2 regions of the Nesterenkonia sp. DZ6 genome follow, and region 1 is predicted to be linked to the other one. Evidence: predicted binding sites of a transcription regulator. Region 1 holds the regulator's gene; the other holds the start of a gene.
The links. The regulator LexA, encoded in region 1, represses DNA repair genes until DNA is damaged. The targets are predictions, from matches to a motif close to TCGAACANNTGTTCGA.
Positions count from the first base shown of each region.

Region 2: the regulator LexA is predicted to act here: its motif matches at 5,519-5,534, upstream of uvrA (excinuclease ABC subunit UvrA).

Region 1 covers NZ_JAJOYW010000001.1:600,022-607,578, forward strand. The annotation lists gene LTH93_RS02685 (MarR family winged helix-turn-helix transcriptional regulator) at 1-259, shown strand, start outside; gene LTH93_RS02690 (SseB family protein) at 287-1,195, opposite strand; gene priA (bifunctional 1-(5-phosphoribosyl)-5-((5-phosphoribosylamino)methylideneamino)imidazole-4-carboxamide isomerase/phosphoribosylanthranilate isomerase PriA) at 1,192-1,953, opposite strand; gene hisH (imidazole glycerol phosphate synthase subunit HisH) at 2,053-2,694, opposite strand; gene hisB (imidazoleglycerol-phosphate dehydratase HisB) at 2,691-3,308, opposite strand; gene LTH93_RS02710 (histidinol-phosphate transaminase) at 3,347-4,486, opposite strand; gene LTH93_RS02715 (LysM peptidoglycan-binding domain-containing protein) at 4,539-4,904, opposite strand; gene lexA (transcriptional repressor LexA) at 5,223-5,942, shown strand; gene LTH93_RS02725 (CapA family protein) at 6,012-7,295, opposite strand; gene LTH93_RS02730 (ATP-dependent DNA helicase) at 7,446-7,557, opposite strand, start outside.
Region 2 covers NZ_JAJOYW010000001.1:352,212-359,768, forward strand. The annotation lists gene uvrC (excinuclease ABC subunit UvrC) at 1-1,712, opposite strand, end outside; gene LTH93_RS01625 (lysophospholipid acyltransferase family protein) at 1,705-2,415, opposite strand; gene uvrA (excinuclease ABC subunit UvrA) at 2,494-5,397, opposite strand; gene LTH93_RS01635 (HAD hydrolase-like protein) at 5,719-6,567, shown strand; gene LTH93_RS01640 (MBL fold metallo-hydrolase) at 6,573-7,265, shown strand; gene LTH93_RS01645 (DEAD/DEAH box helicase) at 7,244-7,557, shown strand, end outside.

The DNA of each region.
Region 1 (7,557 bases):
CCCCTCCCGACTCTCCTACCAGGTCAAGTCGCTGCAGAAGCGCGGTCTGATCGATCGCTTCGCCGACGCCGAGGACCGGCGCGGCATGACCGCCCAGCTCACCGAAGAGGGGCATCGCGTCTTCGAGCAGGCCTCCCGGCTGCACGCCACGCATATCAAGCAGCTCTTCCACCCCGCGCTGGATGACGCCGAGGCCGACACGCTGCGCCAGATCTGCGAGCAGATCAAGGACACCGTCGCTGCGGCAGACCGGGCCTGAGCCCAGAGTCTGAGCCACGACCTCCGCTCAGCGGACCAGTTTCAGCTGCACCGAGTCCGCCCGATGGCGCAGCATCTCAAACTCCGACAGGGCCGCCTGCACGCTGGCCAGCGCCAGCCGGGCATCCACCTCATCGGCTCCGGGCGCCAGCACGACGCCGATGCTCAGCTCCGGTCCGCTGCCGCCGCCCACCACCGCATCTCCTGCCTCGGTGCGGGTCGCCACGCCGTCGCCGGGCTGCAGCTGCAGCTGGGCGACTCCGGGGCACAGATCCAGGATCCCCGCCAGCGACTCGGCCAGCTCGGGGTCCTGATACGAGGGCACCCATCGGGTGGCCTGCGCCAACGCCTCCACCGCGGGGCGGCGCAGCACGAAGGTCAGCTCCGCTCCGGGGTCCAGCACCGCGAGCTCGGCGCCCTCGGCCAGGGCCGCGAGCATGATCCGTTCGGTCTCGGCCGCCACCGGCCGGGCCTTGTCGTGCCAGGCGGTGAGTGCCTGCACGGAGGTGAACACCGGCATCGTCTGGCGTCCATCGCGGCTGGTGACACTGATCAAGGTGATGTCGGCCTGCTTGTCTCCCACCGGCGCGCCGCCATGGCCCGGTTCGGTCGAGCCGCCCGGGGCGGGCGCGGCCTCCTCGGCCAGCTCGGCGAGCACCGGGACGAAGAGCCGCTGCCCGGCCAGGGCGTTGACGAATCCCGCCTCATCGAGCTCGCCGGCGAGCAGCTGCTCCCGGGCGGACCGGACCGCGGCGGCGGCGAGGCCGTCGTCGCCGTCGAAGGTGTGCAGCGGGTTGCCGTCGCCGGAGAGGTCGCGGTCCGCCCAGGGGATCCCGGCGGAGTCCGCGGGGCGGCCCTCGGCGTCCCGGGGTGCACGCTGCAGCAGGGCAGCGATATGACCGGGCAGGTCCCTGCTGGGGGCGGAGTCCTGGTTCATGCGGAGGCTGCGGCCACCTTCAGCGCCTCGGGGAACTCGAACTTCCCGGCGTAGAGGGCCTTGCCCATGATGGCGCCCTCGACCCCGAGGGAGACCATCTTGGCCAGGGCCGCGACGTCCTCCAGGGAGGAGATGCCGCCGGAGGCGACCACAGGCTTCTTCGTCTTGGCGCAGACCTGGGCGAGCAGCTCGGTGTTGGGGCCGCGCAGGGTGCCGTCCTTGGTGACATCGGTGACCACGTAGCGGGGGCAGCCGGCGTCTTCGAGGCGCTGCAGCACCTCCCAGATGTTGCCGCCCTCGCGGGTCCAGCCGCGGGCGGCGAGGGTCTCTCCGCGCACATCCAGGCCCACGGCGATGGCGTCGCCGTGGCGTTCGATGGCGCGGGCGGTCCACTCCGGGTCTTCCAGTGCGGCGGTGCCGAGGTTGACGCGGGTGGCGCCGAGCTCCAGGGCCCGGTCCAGGGATTCGTCGTCGCGGATGCCGCCGGAGAGTTCGATCTTCACACCGAGCTCCTTGACCACGCGGGCCATGATGTCGCGGTTGTCGCCGCGGCCGAAGGCGGCGTCGAGGTCCACCAGGTGGATCCACTCGGCGCCCTGCTGCTGCCAGTTCAGGGCAGCTTCCAGCGGATCCCCGTAGCCGGTCTCAGATCCGGCCTCTCCCTGGACCAGTCGCACGGCCTGGCCGTCGGCCACGTCGACGGCGGGCAGCAGCTCCAGGGCGGGAACGGTGGCAGTGGGCGCGGAGGGCTCAGTCATGGATCTACTTTCGGCTGGATGTACGGCTGGTCGGAATGTCTGGCTGGGTGGGTCAGGTTCTCGGGCGGCGGACCCTCAGGTCACGCCGAAGGACAGCGGTCAGAGGCTCAGGATCCAGTTGCGCAGCAGCTGCATCCCCGCGTCACCGGACTTCTCCGGGTGGAACTGGGTGGCCGAGAGCGGACCGTTCTCCACCGCGGCGATGAAGTCGGCGCCGTGGTGGCTCCAGGTGACCTTCGGTGGGTTCATGGTCTCGATGGACTGATCGAAGTCCCAGGACTGCACGGCGTAGGAGTGCACGAAGTAGAACCGCTCATCCCTGAGCCCGTCGAAGAGCACGCTGTCCTCGGGCGGACGCACGGTGTTCCAGCCCATATGCGGGACCACGGCATCTTCGGGCAGGGCTGTGACCTCACCGGGCCACTCCCCCAGGCCTTCGGCGGGAATGCCGTGTTCGACTCCGCGGTCGAACATCACCTGATGCCCGACGCAGATGCCGAGCACCGGGCGGGACCCGGCGATCCGGCGGCCGATCCAGCGGGGTCCGTCGATCTCACGCAGCGCAGCCATCACCGCCGCGAAGGCGCCCACACCGGGCACCACCAGCCCGGAGGCGTTGAGCACCGCGTCGGTGTCTTTGGTCAGAATCACGTCCGCGCCGGCGCGCTCAAGCGCACGGACCGCGGAGTGGGTGTTGCCGGAGCCGTAGTCCAGGACGACGACGTCGGGCTTGCCGGTCACAGGGCACCCTTGGTGGAGGGGATCTCGTCGGTGCGCGGGTCGGACTCCACTGCTTCGCGCAGCGCGCGGGCGAAGGCCTTGAACTGGGCCTCGGCGATGTGGTGCGGGTCGCGTCCGCCGAGCAGGGTCATGTGCAGGCAGATCCCGGAGTGGTACGTGATCGCCTCGAAGACATGGCGGGTCATGGAACCGGTGAAGTGCCCACCGATGAGGTGGTACTGCTGACCCTCGGGCTCCCCGGAGTGGACCAGATAGGGCCTGCCGGAGACATCGACCACGGCCTGGGCGAGCGCCTCATCCAGCGGGATGGTGGCATTGCCGAATCGTCGGATGCCCCGCTTGTCTCCCAGGGCGACGCGCAAGACCTCGCCGAGCACGATGGCGGTGTCCTCGACCGTGTGGTGCACGTCGATGTGGGTGTCGCCGGAGGCTTCGACGTCGAGGTCGATGAGGGAGTGCCGGGACAGTGCGGTGAGCATGTGGTCATAGAACGGCACACCGGTGCTGATGTTCGAGGTGCCGGTCCCGTCGAGGTCCATCCGGACCTTGACGCTGGACTCGCTGGTGACACGTTCCATCTGGGCGATGCGCCCGGAGATCAATTCTGCTCCCATAACTCCTGCTTGGTGGTGGGGTACGCCAACGCTTCAGTCTACGCGGTGGTGCTGGTGATGAATCGCTGCAGCGAGGCCAGGAAGTCGCCGGTCTCCTCCTCGGTGCCGGCGGTCACGCGCAGATGCCCGGGGATGCCGACGTCACGGATCAGGATCCCGTCCTCGAGCAGGTGCTGCCAGGCGGCCTTCTCGTCGGTGAGGCCGCCGAAGAAGACGAAGTTGGCGTCCGACGGCGCCGGGTGCAGACCCATCTGCCCCAGCGCGGTGACGATCCTGTCGCGCTGTTCCTTGATCCGTTCCACATTGGCCATCAGGGTTCTCGAGTGGTCCAGGGCGGCGACGGCGGTCGCCTGCGTCACCGCGGAGAGGTGGTACGGCAGCCGCACCAGTCGCATGGCGTCGGTGACCTCGGGGGCCGCGGCCAGGTAGCCCAGTCGGCCACCCGCCAGCGCGAAGGCCTTGCTCATGGTGCGCGAGACGATCAGCCGTTCCCGCCCGGGCAGCAGCGCCAGCGCCGAGCCGGTTCCGGACTGGCGGAACTCGCCGTAGGCCTCGTCCACCACGACCATGGTCTGAGATTCCTCGGCGGCGGCATAGGCGGCCTCCACGGTCTCCAGCGAGAGTGCGGTGCCGGTGGGGTTGTTCGGCGAACACAGGATCACCACGTGGGGACGGTGCTCACGGATCTGCGCGGCGACGTCGTCAGGGGTCTGGGTGAAGTCAGCCGCGCGGGTGCCGGCGATGTACTCGCTGTAGGTTCCGCGGGCGTAGAGCGGGTACATCGAGTAGGTCGGCGGGAAGGAGAGCACCGAGCGGCCCGGGCCGGCAAAGGCCTGCAGGATGTGCTGCATGATCTCGTTGGAGCCGTTGGCGGCCCAGATGTGCTCGGCCGTCAGCTCGGCCGGCTCTCCCTCGGAGGCGAGGTCTCGGTTCAGGTATTCGGCGAGCTTCTGTCGCAGGACCGAGAACTCGCGGTCCGGGTAGCGATTGAGCTGGGCGGCCGCGGCGCGGACCTCTTTGCCGATGGCATCGACCACATCGGCCGGAACGTCATAGGTGGTCTCGTTGACATTGAGCATCGCCTTCACGCTCAGCTGCGGGGCTCCGTAGGGTTCTTGACCCTGGAGCTCCTCGCGCAGCGGCAGTCGGGACAGGTTCCTGGCACGGGATGAAGTCACCGGGACATTCTAGCCGGGTGATGCGCACCGACTTCAGCTTCCCGCGGTCTGCTCAGTCTCGTGGGACGAACAGTTCCTGGCCCGGGGTGAGCTCGGAGCCGTTGAGACCGTTGAGCTCAGCGATCTGCCCGATGAGGACCTGGGCGTGCTCCTCGGAGTCCACGGAGGCCGCGACGCTCCACAGCGTGTCCCCCGCGCCGACCGTGACCACCTGTGCGTCCACGCCTGGGACGTCGCCCGAGGAGGCCTGCGCCTGGTTCAGCAGCGAGGTGGCCAGCATGAGCGCACCCAACAGTGCGACCGCCAGGACTGCCAACGCGGGCAGGCCCAACAGGAGGAAGCGACCGCGGCGAGTGAGGTGCACTGCCGGAGCCGGTGCGGAGTCAACAGGTGCAAGTGCAAGCGGTGCTGTACTCATGGGGAAGAACCTCTCATTCGAACGTGTGTACTATTTCTAGCACATAGTTTCGAATCTTGACCAGACTCGCCGCAGAATCAATGGAATCTCTCTACGATTTCGAGTAACCTGAGCGCCAAGTTCGAAGTGATCTTCGAAGCGAATCTCACGGTGAACAGTCCACCAGCAGGGTCTGACATGGATGCTGACACGGGTCCCGGCGGGGTCAGCCCCGCTTCGGTACAGGGTCGAATCTCGGTCCGCTCGGAGCTCGGTCCGCTCGGGTCCGGCACTGCTTCATCGGGACGCAGAACGCTCAGCACAACTACGGAGGCAGCAATGGCGCGGAACACCAGGGACTCATCGGCAGCGCCGCGACTGACGGATCGGCAGCGGCAGATCGTCGATGTCATCCAGGAGTCGCTGGCCGAGCGCAGCTACCCTCCCTCCATGCGTGAGATCGGCGACGCCTGCGGGCTGGCCTCACTCTCCTCGGTGACTCACCAGCTGGCGCGGCTCCAGGAGCTGGGCTACCTCAGACGGGTGCCCGGGCGACCGCGCGCCATGGAGGTGCTGCGTGACTCTGCCGGCGCCCCCGTGCTCAGCGAACAGGCCCAGGAGGCCGAATCTGCGGCACGTGACGCAGTGGTGGAGCTGCAGGGCTACCGCACCCAGTCCGACAGCCGGATCTCTGAGATTCCCATGGTGGGTCAGATCGCGGCCGGTGGACCGATCCTGGCCGATCAGCAGGTCGAAGACATCATGCCGCTGCCGCGGCAGCTCACCGGCGAGGGCGAGCTGTTCATGCTTCAGGTCCGCGGTGACTCCATGATCGAGGCCGGCATCTTCGAAGGCGACTGGGTCGTGGTGCGTCGGCAGAACACCGCAGAGAACGGCGACATCGTCGCCGCCCTGCTCGATGACGAGGCGACCGTGAAGACGCTCAAGCGCCGCGACGGCCACGTCTGGCTGCTCCCGCAGAACCGGCAGTATGAGCCGATCCTCGGCGACGAGTCCACCATCATGGGCAAGGTCGTCACGGTGCTGCGCAGCCTCTGAGGCAGCTGCAGGTCCCCCACACACGCCGCGGTGCCCCCAGCTCTTCCCGGCCCTCCGAGACCCGGCGTCCTAGTCCCGGCGCGGCACCACCGTGGGTTCCTCCCCCGTGGGTGACGGTGAATCCTCGCGGAGCTCCTGCTCCGTCATGACGTCGAGGACCCGCGACCACCGGTCTTCAACGGTTTCCGCGCTGAGTTCGACCCCAGGCGGAATGTTCCCCTCGGCGAGGTCGCGCAGTGGCCAGATCCCTCGGTGAGGCTCATCATCGGTCGGGCCGCGATCCACGGTGACGGGCAGCCAGTCCATGGAGATGACCTCGGCGTCCTCGTCGCTGACCTCGACCGTTGCGTAGACCACTGTTCCGCTGGCAGTTTCTGGGATGCAACAGGCCTCGTCCTGGTTGGAGAGGAAATTGCCCATGGACCACACCACCCACATGCCCTCACCTGACGGGCCGCCCTCGAGGTGTTCCAGCGGCTGGGGCGTGTGCGAATGGCTGCCGAACACCACGTCGATCTCACCACCGGCTGCCAGCTGCTCGCCATAGTCCCGCTGCTCTTCAGCGGGCTGGTGGACATACTCCTCACCCCAGTGCACAGAGGCGACGACGACGTCGGCGCCGTCCTCGCGCGCCTGGGCCGCCTGGTCTGTGAGCTCCTCGGGAGTGACATCGGCGACGCGCCACAGTTCATCCTCCGGCGGTGGATATGCCTGGTTGTGGAGCATGGTGGTGGCCACATGCGCCACCGTCACCTCTTGTCCGCCGCGTTCCAGCGTGTAGAGCTGGGGCTGGGCGGCTTCGGCTTCAGTTCGCGCGGTTCCCGCATGTCCCAGGCCAGCGTCGTCGAAGACGTCGAGCGTGCGCTCCTGCCCGGCCGTTCCCTGGTCGAAGGAATGGTTGTTTGCTGTGGAGCAGCCGTGGAAACCCACCGAGGCGAGATCCCCGGCGAGTTCCGGCGGGGCCGCGAACACCGGATAACCGGCCGGCTCCACACCCTCTGGGGCGATCGGCACCTCCAGCCCGCACAGGGCAAGATCAGCACCACTGATGAGATCTTCAACCCCGCCCATCAGCGGCGCAAACGAGTAGTCTGCGCCGTCGGCGAGCGCAGCTGCCTCGTCAATGATGGGGCCATGGAGAAGCATGTCCCCCGTGCCGGCGATGGTGAACTGCTCCGGCTGAGGTTCGTCAGTCTCCGCCTGGTCGGCTTCATCGTCGTCGATGTCGGGCCGCGCGGTGTCAGTATCGCTGTGCGCATCGGTCGGCACAGCGGGCGCGGCGTCGTCATCCCCAACGCCTTCGGCGCAGCCGGCCAGGGTGAGCGCTGCCGCCAGCACCCAGAAGCAGGTCATGGGGCCTGAGCCTGTGGTGCGTCTTGGATCCGACATCGTCTGTGAGCCTCCCGTGGTCACCCATCATGTGGGATTGATTCTCTTCTGCAGCCTCACCCGGGAAGCGCACTGAGCCCAGCTCGCAGCACCCGACTCACCTCACAGGTCGAGCTAGCCGTCTGACTCGGCCAGCCGGGCCAGCGCCCCGCGGGCCAGATCCCCGTTGACGGTGGGCCAGAAATCTGGCATCGATTGCTTCAGGAAGCCGCCGTAACGCGCATTG
Region 2 (7,557 bases), 250 kb from region 1:
CAGACCTCTTCGAGCCGCTTGGCCAGCCCGACGACGGGCAGGTCGGTGATCCCGAGGTCATCGAGTGCCTGCCGGGCCACGTTGACCTGCGGCTGGCCGCCGTCGACCACGACCAGGCTGGGCGGGTAGGCGAAGCGTTCGGCCTCGCGCTCGACCACCGTGGAGTCCCTGGCCTCGGCGGCTTCAGCCGGCTCCCCCGCCGCAGCATCAGAAGCCACGGATTCCGGTGTCACAGGATCCGCTGGCACAGGCTCCGCGAACTCGGCCACCGGCACCGCGGCGTCGGACTGGGCCTGGTCCTTCAGATGTCGGGCGAAGCGGCGGGTGATCACGTCGTACATCGCGGAGGTGTCGTCGCGGGCGGCGTCGCCCTTGATCGAGAAGCGCCGGTAGTCGCGCTTCTTCGCGAGCCCGTCCTCGAGCACCACCATCGAGGCGACCACGTTGGTGCCGGAGGTGTGCGAGATGTCGAAGCATTCGATGCGCAGCAGCGGCTCGGCGGCGCCGAGCGCCTCCTGCAGGTCGCGCAGCGCGGCGGAGCGGGTGGTGATGTCGGAGTTGCGCCGGGCCTTGTGCAGGGCCAGCGCCTGGGAGGCGTTCTCCTGCACGGTGCCCAGCAGGGCGGCCTTGTCGCCGCGCTGGGGCACGCGCAGGCTGATCTGCGCCTTACCCTCGCCCGAGTCGCTGCGCAGCTGGCGCAGCCAGGCGGTCATCTCCTCGGCATTGTCCGGCAGGGCGGGGACCAGCACCTCGGGCGGGATCCGTTCGGTGTCGGCCATGGAGCCGTAGACCTGCATCAGCAGCTGCTCGACCATGGCGCCGGCGTCGGTCTCCTCGACCTTCTCCACGACCCAGCCGCGCTGACCGCGGATCCGGCCCTGCCGGACGTGGAAGACCTGGGCGGCGGCTTCGAGCTCGTCCTCGGCGAAGGCGAAGATGTCGGCCTCGGTGTCCTCCGAGAGCACCACGGAGTTTCGTTCGAAGACCCGACGGATGGCCTCGAGGTCGTCGCGGTGCCTCCCGGCGTCCTCGTAGCGCAGCTCGGCCACGGCGGCCTTCATCTCGTTGGTGATCCGGCGGACCTGCGGGCCGGGGCGCCCGGCCATCACCTCGCAGAACTCCTCGGCGAGCCTGCGGTGGTCTTCTTCGCTGATCTCCCCCACGCAGGGCGCGGCGCACTTGCCGATGTAGCCCAGCAGGCAGGGCCGGCCGGAGGCCTTGGCGCGCTTGAAGACCCCGGCGGAGCAGCTGCGCACCGGGAAGACCCGCAGCATGGTGTCCACGGTCTCGCGGATCGCCTTGGCCGGGTAGAAGGGTCCGAAGTACTTCACCCCGGGCTTCTTGTCCCCGCGCATCACCTGGACCCGCGGGTACTTCTCGTTCATGGTGACCGCGAGGTAGGGGTAGGACTTGTCGTCGCGGTACATGATGTTGAACCGCGGGGTGTGCTGCTTGATCCAGGTGTATTCGAGCTGGATCGCCTCGAGCTCGGAGCCGACCACGGTCCACTCCACGCTGGAGGCGGCATGCACCATGGCGTAGGTCTTCGGGTGCAGGGTGGCGACCCGGGCGAAGTAGGAGTTCAGCCGCGCGCGCAGGTTCTTGGCCTTGCCCACGTAGACCACCCGGCCGTGCGGGTCGATGAAGCGGTAGACCCCGGGGTTGGTGGGGATCTCCCCGGTGCGAGGTCGGTAGGAGGTGGGGTCAGCCATCGGCCTCGGCGGGCGGCGCGTTGTAGCTGGCTACCCGCTCCTGGCCGCTGAGCGCGGCGATGGCGTCCATGATCTGCTCGGTGGCCGCCCGGCGGGCCGGCAGCGGGTGCTTCTTGCCCAGCTGCGGGAACTGCAGCGGCTCCCCCACGTGCATCTCGAACTTGCGCGGTCGGACCATCCGCGAGTCCGGCTTCTGCAGCGCCTCGGTGCCGCGCAGCCCGACCGGGATCACGGGCAGCCCGGTGGCGACGGCGAGCCAGCCGACCCCGTTCTTGCCGCGGTAGAGCCGGCCGTCGCGGCTGCGGGTGCCCTCGGGGTAGATCCCGACGCCGTGGCCCGCCTGCGCGATGGCGCCCAGTTCGAAGAGCGCCTCGACGGAGGCGGACTGGCGCTGGCGCTCCACCGGGACCGAGCCGACGGATTCGAAGAACAGCTTCATCGCGCGGCCCTTGACCCCGGTCTGATTGAAGTACTCGGCCTTGGCGAAGAAGCTCACGGTGCGAGGGAAGAGCGCCTGGATCAGCACCGAGTCCAGGAAGGAGAGGTGGTTGGAGGCGACGATGAACCCGCCCTCGGCGGGGGTGTTCTCCAGCCCGGTGATGATGGGCCGGCAGGACAGCTTCACGGCGATCTCGAAGGTCTTGCGGACCGCATCATTGGTGGCGACGCGCTCAGACTCCTGCGCCTCGGGGGTGGTGCTCACCTGGTGCCTCCGCTTACTCGCTGATCAGCGACGTAGTCCTGCTGTGTGACGTGGGTGCCGCTCTGTGAACTGGCCCACTCACTTTAGCAGTGCGGCAAGGAATGCGCCCGTGTGGGATCCTGTCTTCTCTGCCGTGGCGGCGACCTTCTCCGGAGTGCCCTGCGCGACGACGAGCCCGCCGCCGCTGCCCCCTTCGGGGCCGAGGTCGATGACCCAGTCGGAGGACTTGATCACATCGAGGTTGTGCTCGATGGTGATCACGCTGTTGCCCTTCTCCACCAGCCCCTGCAGGACCTGCAGGAGTTTGCGGATGTCTTCGAAGTGCAGCCCGGTGGTGGGCTCGTCCAGCACGTAGACGCTGCGCCCGTTGGAGCGTCGCTGCAGCTCCGAGGCGAGCTTCACCCGCTGGGCCTCGCCGCCGGAGAGCGTGGTGGCGGACTGGCCGAGCCTCACGTAGCCGAGGCCCACTTCGACCAGGGTGTTGAGGTGCCGGGCGATCGGGGCGAAGGCGGCGAAGAACTCCGCGGCCTGCTCGATCGGCATGTCGAGCACCTCGGCGATGTTCTTGTTCTTGTACTTCACCTCGAGGGTCTCGCGGTTGTACCGGGCGCCGTGGCAGACCTCGCAGGGCACGTAGACGTCGGGCAGGAAGTTCATCTCGATCTTCAGCGTGCCGTCGCCGGAGCAGGACTCGCAGCGTCCGCCCTTGATGTTGAAGGAGAACCGGCCGGGCTGGTAGCCGCGGGTCTTGGACTCCGGCGCCTGGGCGAAGAGTTTGCGGACGTGGTCGAAGACCCCGGTGTAGGTGGCCGGGTTGGAGCGCGGGGTGCGCCCGATCGGTGACTGGTCCACGTGGATCACCTTGTCCAGGTGATCGTCGATCCCGTCGATCCGGCGGTGCCGGCCGGGGACCTGCTTGGCGCCGTTGAGCTTGTTCGCCAGCGACTTGTAGAGGATCTCGTTGATCAGCGTGGACTTGCCGGAGCCGGAGACGCCGGTGACGGAGAGGAAGATCCCGAGCGGGATCTCCACGGAGACCTTGTCCAGGTTGTTCTCCTGGGCCTCGATGACCTTGAGCATCCGGGTCTTGTCCACCGGGCGGCGCTGCGCCGGGATCGGGATGCTGCGCCGGCCGGAGAGGTAGTCCCCGGTGATCGAGTGGGTGTTGTCGCGCAGCCCCTGCACGGAGCCGGAGTGCACGATCTCGCCGCCGCGCTCACCGGCGCCGGGTCCGATGTCCACGATCCAGTCGGCCTCGGCGATGGTGTCCTCGTCGTGTTCGACCACGATCAGGGTGTTGCCGAGGTCGCGCAGCCGGGTGAGGGTCTGGATCAGCCGGGCGTTGTCGCGCTGGTGCAGCCCGATGGAGGGCTCGTCCAGGACGTAGAGCACCCCGACCAGGCCGGAGCCGATCTGGGTGGCGAGCCGGATCCGCTGGGCCTCGCCGCCGGAGAGCGTGCCGGCGGCGCGCTCCAGGTTCAGGTAGCTCAGGCCCACGTCGAGCAGGAAGTTCAGCCGGGCCAGGATCTCTTTGAGCACCTGGTCGGCGATGGTGGCGTCGCGGGCGGAGAGCTTCACGGTGGAGAAGAACTCGGCGCACTTGTCCAGCGGGAGCCGGGCGATCTCGGCGATCGAGGCGCCCTGCACGGTGACCGCGAGCGCGGCGGGGTTCAGCCGCTGACCGTTGCAGGCCGGGCAGGGGATCTGGCGCATGTACTGCGCGTAGCGGTCCCGGGCGTTGTCGGACTCCACCTCGAGGTGCTTGCGCGAGATGTAGGAGAGCGCGCCTTCGAACCCGGTGGAGTAGGTGCGTTCGCGGCCGAAGCGGTTGCGGTACTGCACGACGACCTTGTGGTTGCGGCCGTGCAGCAGCGCCTTCTGCACCTTCTTGGGCAGGTCCTTCCAGGGGGTGCGCACCGAGAAGTCCAGCTCATTGGAGAGCGCGGTGATCAGCCGGAGCCAGTAGTCCTTGGAGGCCTTGCCCAGGGCCCAGGGGGCGATGGCGCCGCCCTCGAGCGAGAGGGTGTCATCGGGGATGACCAGGTCGATGTCCACCTCGAGGCTGGAGCCGATGCCGGAGCAGACCTCGCAGGCGCCGAAGGGGTTGTTGAAGGAGAAGGAGCGCGGCTCGATCTCGTCCAGAGCCAGCGGGTGCTCGTTCGGGCAGGCCAGGTTCTCGGAGAAGGGCCGCTGCTTGGGGCCGGTGAGACCTTCGGGGACTTTTTCATTGGTGGGTTCGCCGTCCTCGTCGAGGTCGACCAGGTCGATGACCAGGCGCCCGTCGGCGAGCTTCAGCGCGGTCTCCACCGAGTCGGTGAGCCGCTGGCGCATGCCTTCGCGGATGACGAGCCGGTCGATGATCACTTCGATCTGGTGCTTATAGGTCTTCTCCAGCGTGGGCGGTTCGCTGAGCTGGATGATCTCGCCGTCGACGATGGCGCGCGAGAAGCCTTCGGAGGCGAGGTCGCGGAAGAGGTCCTTGAACTCACCCTTGCGACCGCGGACCACCGGGGCCAGGACCTGGAAGCGGGTCTTCTCGGGGAAGCCGAGGACCTGGTCGACGATCTGCTGCGGGGTCTGGCGTTCGATCTTCTCGCCGCAGGTGGGGCAGTGCGGGATCCCGATCCGGGCCCAGAGCAGGCGCAGGTAGTCGTGGATCTCGGTGACCGTGCCCACGGTGGAGCGGGGGTTCTTGGAGGTGGACTTCTGGTCGATGGAGACCGCCGGGGAGAGGCCTTCGATGAAGTCGATGTCGGGCTTGTCCACCCGGCCGAGGAACTGCCGGGCGTAGGCGGAGAGCGACTCGACGTAGCGGCGCTGGCCCTCGGCGAAGATGGTGTCGAAGGCGAGCGAGGATTTGCCGGAGCCGGAGAGGCCGGTGAACACGATGAACGAGTTGCGCGGCAGCTCGACGGTGACGTCTTTGAGGTTGTGCTCGCGCGCACCCTGGACCACGATCCGGTCGGCTTCGGCATGACCGATCGTCCCGTTGGTGGCGGATTTTCGTCGCGCACCCTCGGCGTAGTAATCGTCCACGGATTCGATGATGGCTGTTTCGGCTGCTCGCTCTGACACGTGATTCAGTGTAGAACCCCTGACCCGTTCGAACAAACGTTCGAAGCCAGGGCGGGGTGGGGGCGGTCCGCCCGTTCGGGACCGGGCGCTCCCTGCGTCGAAAGGCGGATTCTCCGCGCATCTGACCCGGCTTTCGGGCCCAAGTGCTCGGAGATTCGGCCGCTCAGCGCGGGGTGGCATTCATCACCCCGACGACGACGCCACGTCGGTCCATGTCAGAATGGCGCCGTGATCTCTGACTCCCCCGCCGCCCCTGCCACCGCCCGCCCCACCGTTGACTCCCCCGTCGACGTTGCTGACACCTCCGACATCCGGGTGGTGCTCTTCGACCTCGACGGCACCCTGGTCGATCCGGCCGGGGCGATCACCCTCGGCGTCGTCCATGCATTGGGCGTGCACGGGATCGAGATCCCCGATCAGGAGGTGCTGGACTCGTTCGTCGGTCCGCCGCTGGCCACTTCGCTGGCCAGCCTGCCCGGCGTCACCGAGGCGCTGATCCCGTCGATCGTGGAGGAGTACCGGCAGCGCTACCTCGCCGAGGGCATGCAGGCGAGCCGGGTCTACCCGGGGATCGAGGAGCTGCTGCGCACACTCAACGCCGCCGGTGTGGTCTGCGCGGTGGCGACCTCGAAGCCCACCGGACTGGCCGAGCGGCTGCTGAGCATCCAGGGCATTCGCGAGCACTTCGCCGCGGTGCAGGGTTCCCCCGAGGACGAGTCCGTCCCGCACGACGGCAAGGGCCCCATCCTCGGCGCCGCGCTGGAAGCGATCGGCCTGGACCCCGCCGCGGGCCCGCTCAGTGAGACGGCCCCCGACGCCAGGGTGATCATGGTCGGTGACCGGATCTTCGACGTGGACGGCGCCGCAGCCCACGGCCTGCGCTGCATCGGCGTCCGCTGGGGCTACGCCCCCGCCGGAGAGCTGGAAGAAGCCGGGGCGTACCCGATCGTGAGCACCACGGAGCGTCTCGAAGATGCGCTGATCTCGGCCGGGATCCTGAGCCCGGCCAAGCAGCTGGCCTATGCGCCGGGCGACGTCCGCTTCGTGACTCCGCGAGGTCGCCAGACCTTAGACTGAGCCCCATGGCCTCTGACAGTTCTCTGCTCTACGATCTCCCTGCGATCACGCTTCGCCGCATCTCGGTCTCCGAGATGAACAACAACGTGTATCTGCTCACCGCGAAGAAGTCCGGGGTCCAGGTGCTCATCGATGCCGCCGACGACGCCGGGGCCATCCGCGGTCTGCTCGCTGAAGCCGCCCAGGACACGCCCTGCCCGCTGGAGCTGACCGCGGTGCTCACCACGCACTCGCACTGGGATCACATCCGCGCCCTCGAAGAGCTGCTCAACGCCCCGGGGGCCGGAGCTGCAGCAACCTCCGGCCCGGAGTCCGCGGCCGGCGCCGAGGACGCGCCCGCCATCGAGGCCGAGAAGAACGTCACCATCGACCGGCGGCTCAGCCACGGCGAGGTGCTCTCCTACGACGGCGTCGACCTGAACGTGATCCACCTGCGCGGCCACACCCCCGGGTCCATGGCCTTCGTCTACCGGGTCGAAGACGGCCCCACCCACATCTTCACCGGGGACTCGCTCTTCCCCGGCGGCGTCGGGAAGACCTGGTCGGCCGAAGACTTCGCCACGCTGCTCGACGACGTCGAGGCCCGGCTCTTCGCCGACTACGAGGACGACACGATCATCCACCCCGGCCACGGCGACCCCACGACGTTGGGCGCCGAACGCGCCCAGCTCCCCGCATGGCGGGAACGCGGCTGGTGAGCGCCGTGACCGCCGCCAAGCGGCTGCACAAGCTGGAAACCTCCGCCGAAGGCGAAGGCCCCGCCGGACCGGAGGAGCTCTACGCGGCCTTCGAAGCCTGGACCCAGACCCAGGGGCTCACCCTCTACCCCGCCCAGCAGGACGCCATCCTGGAGCTGGCCGACGGCCAGCACGTCATCATGGCCACCCCCACCGGCTCAGGCAAGTCCCTGGTCGCGACCGCGGCGCACTTCTTCGCGCTCTCCCGCGGCGAGCGCAGCGTCTACACCGCCCCGATCAAGGCGCTTGTCTC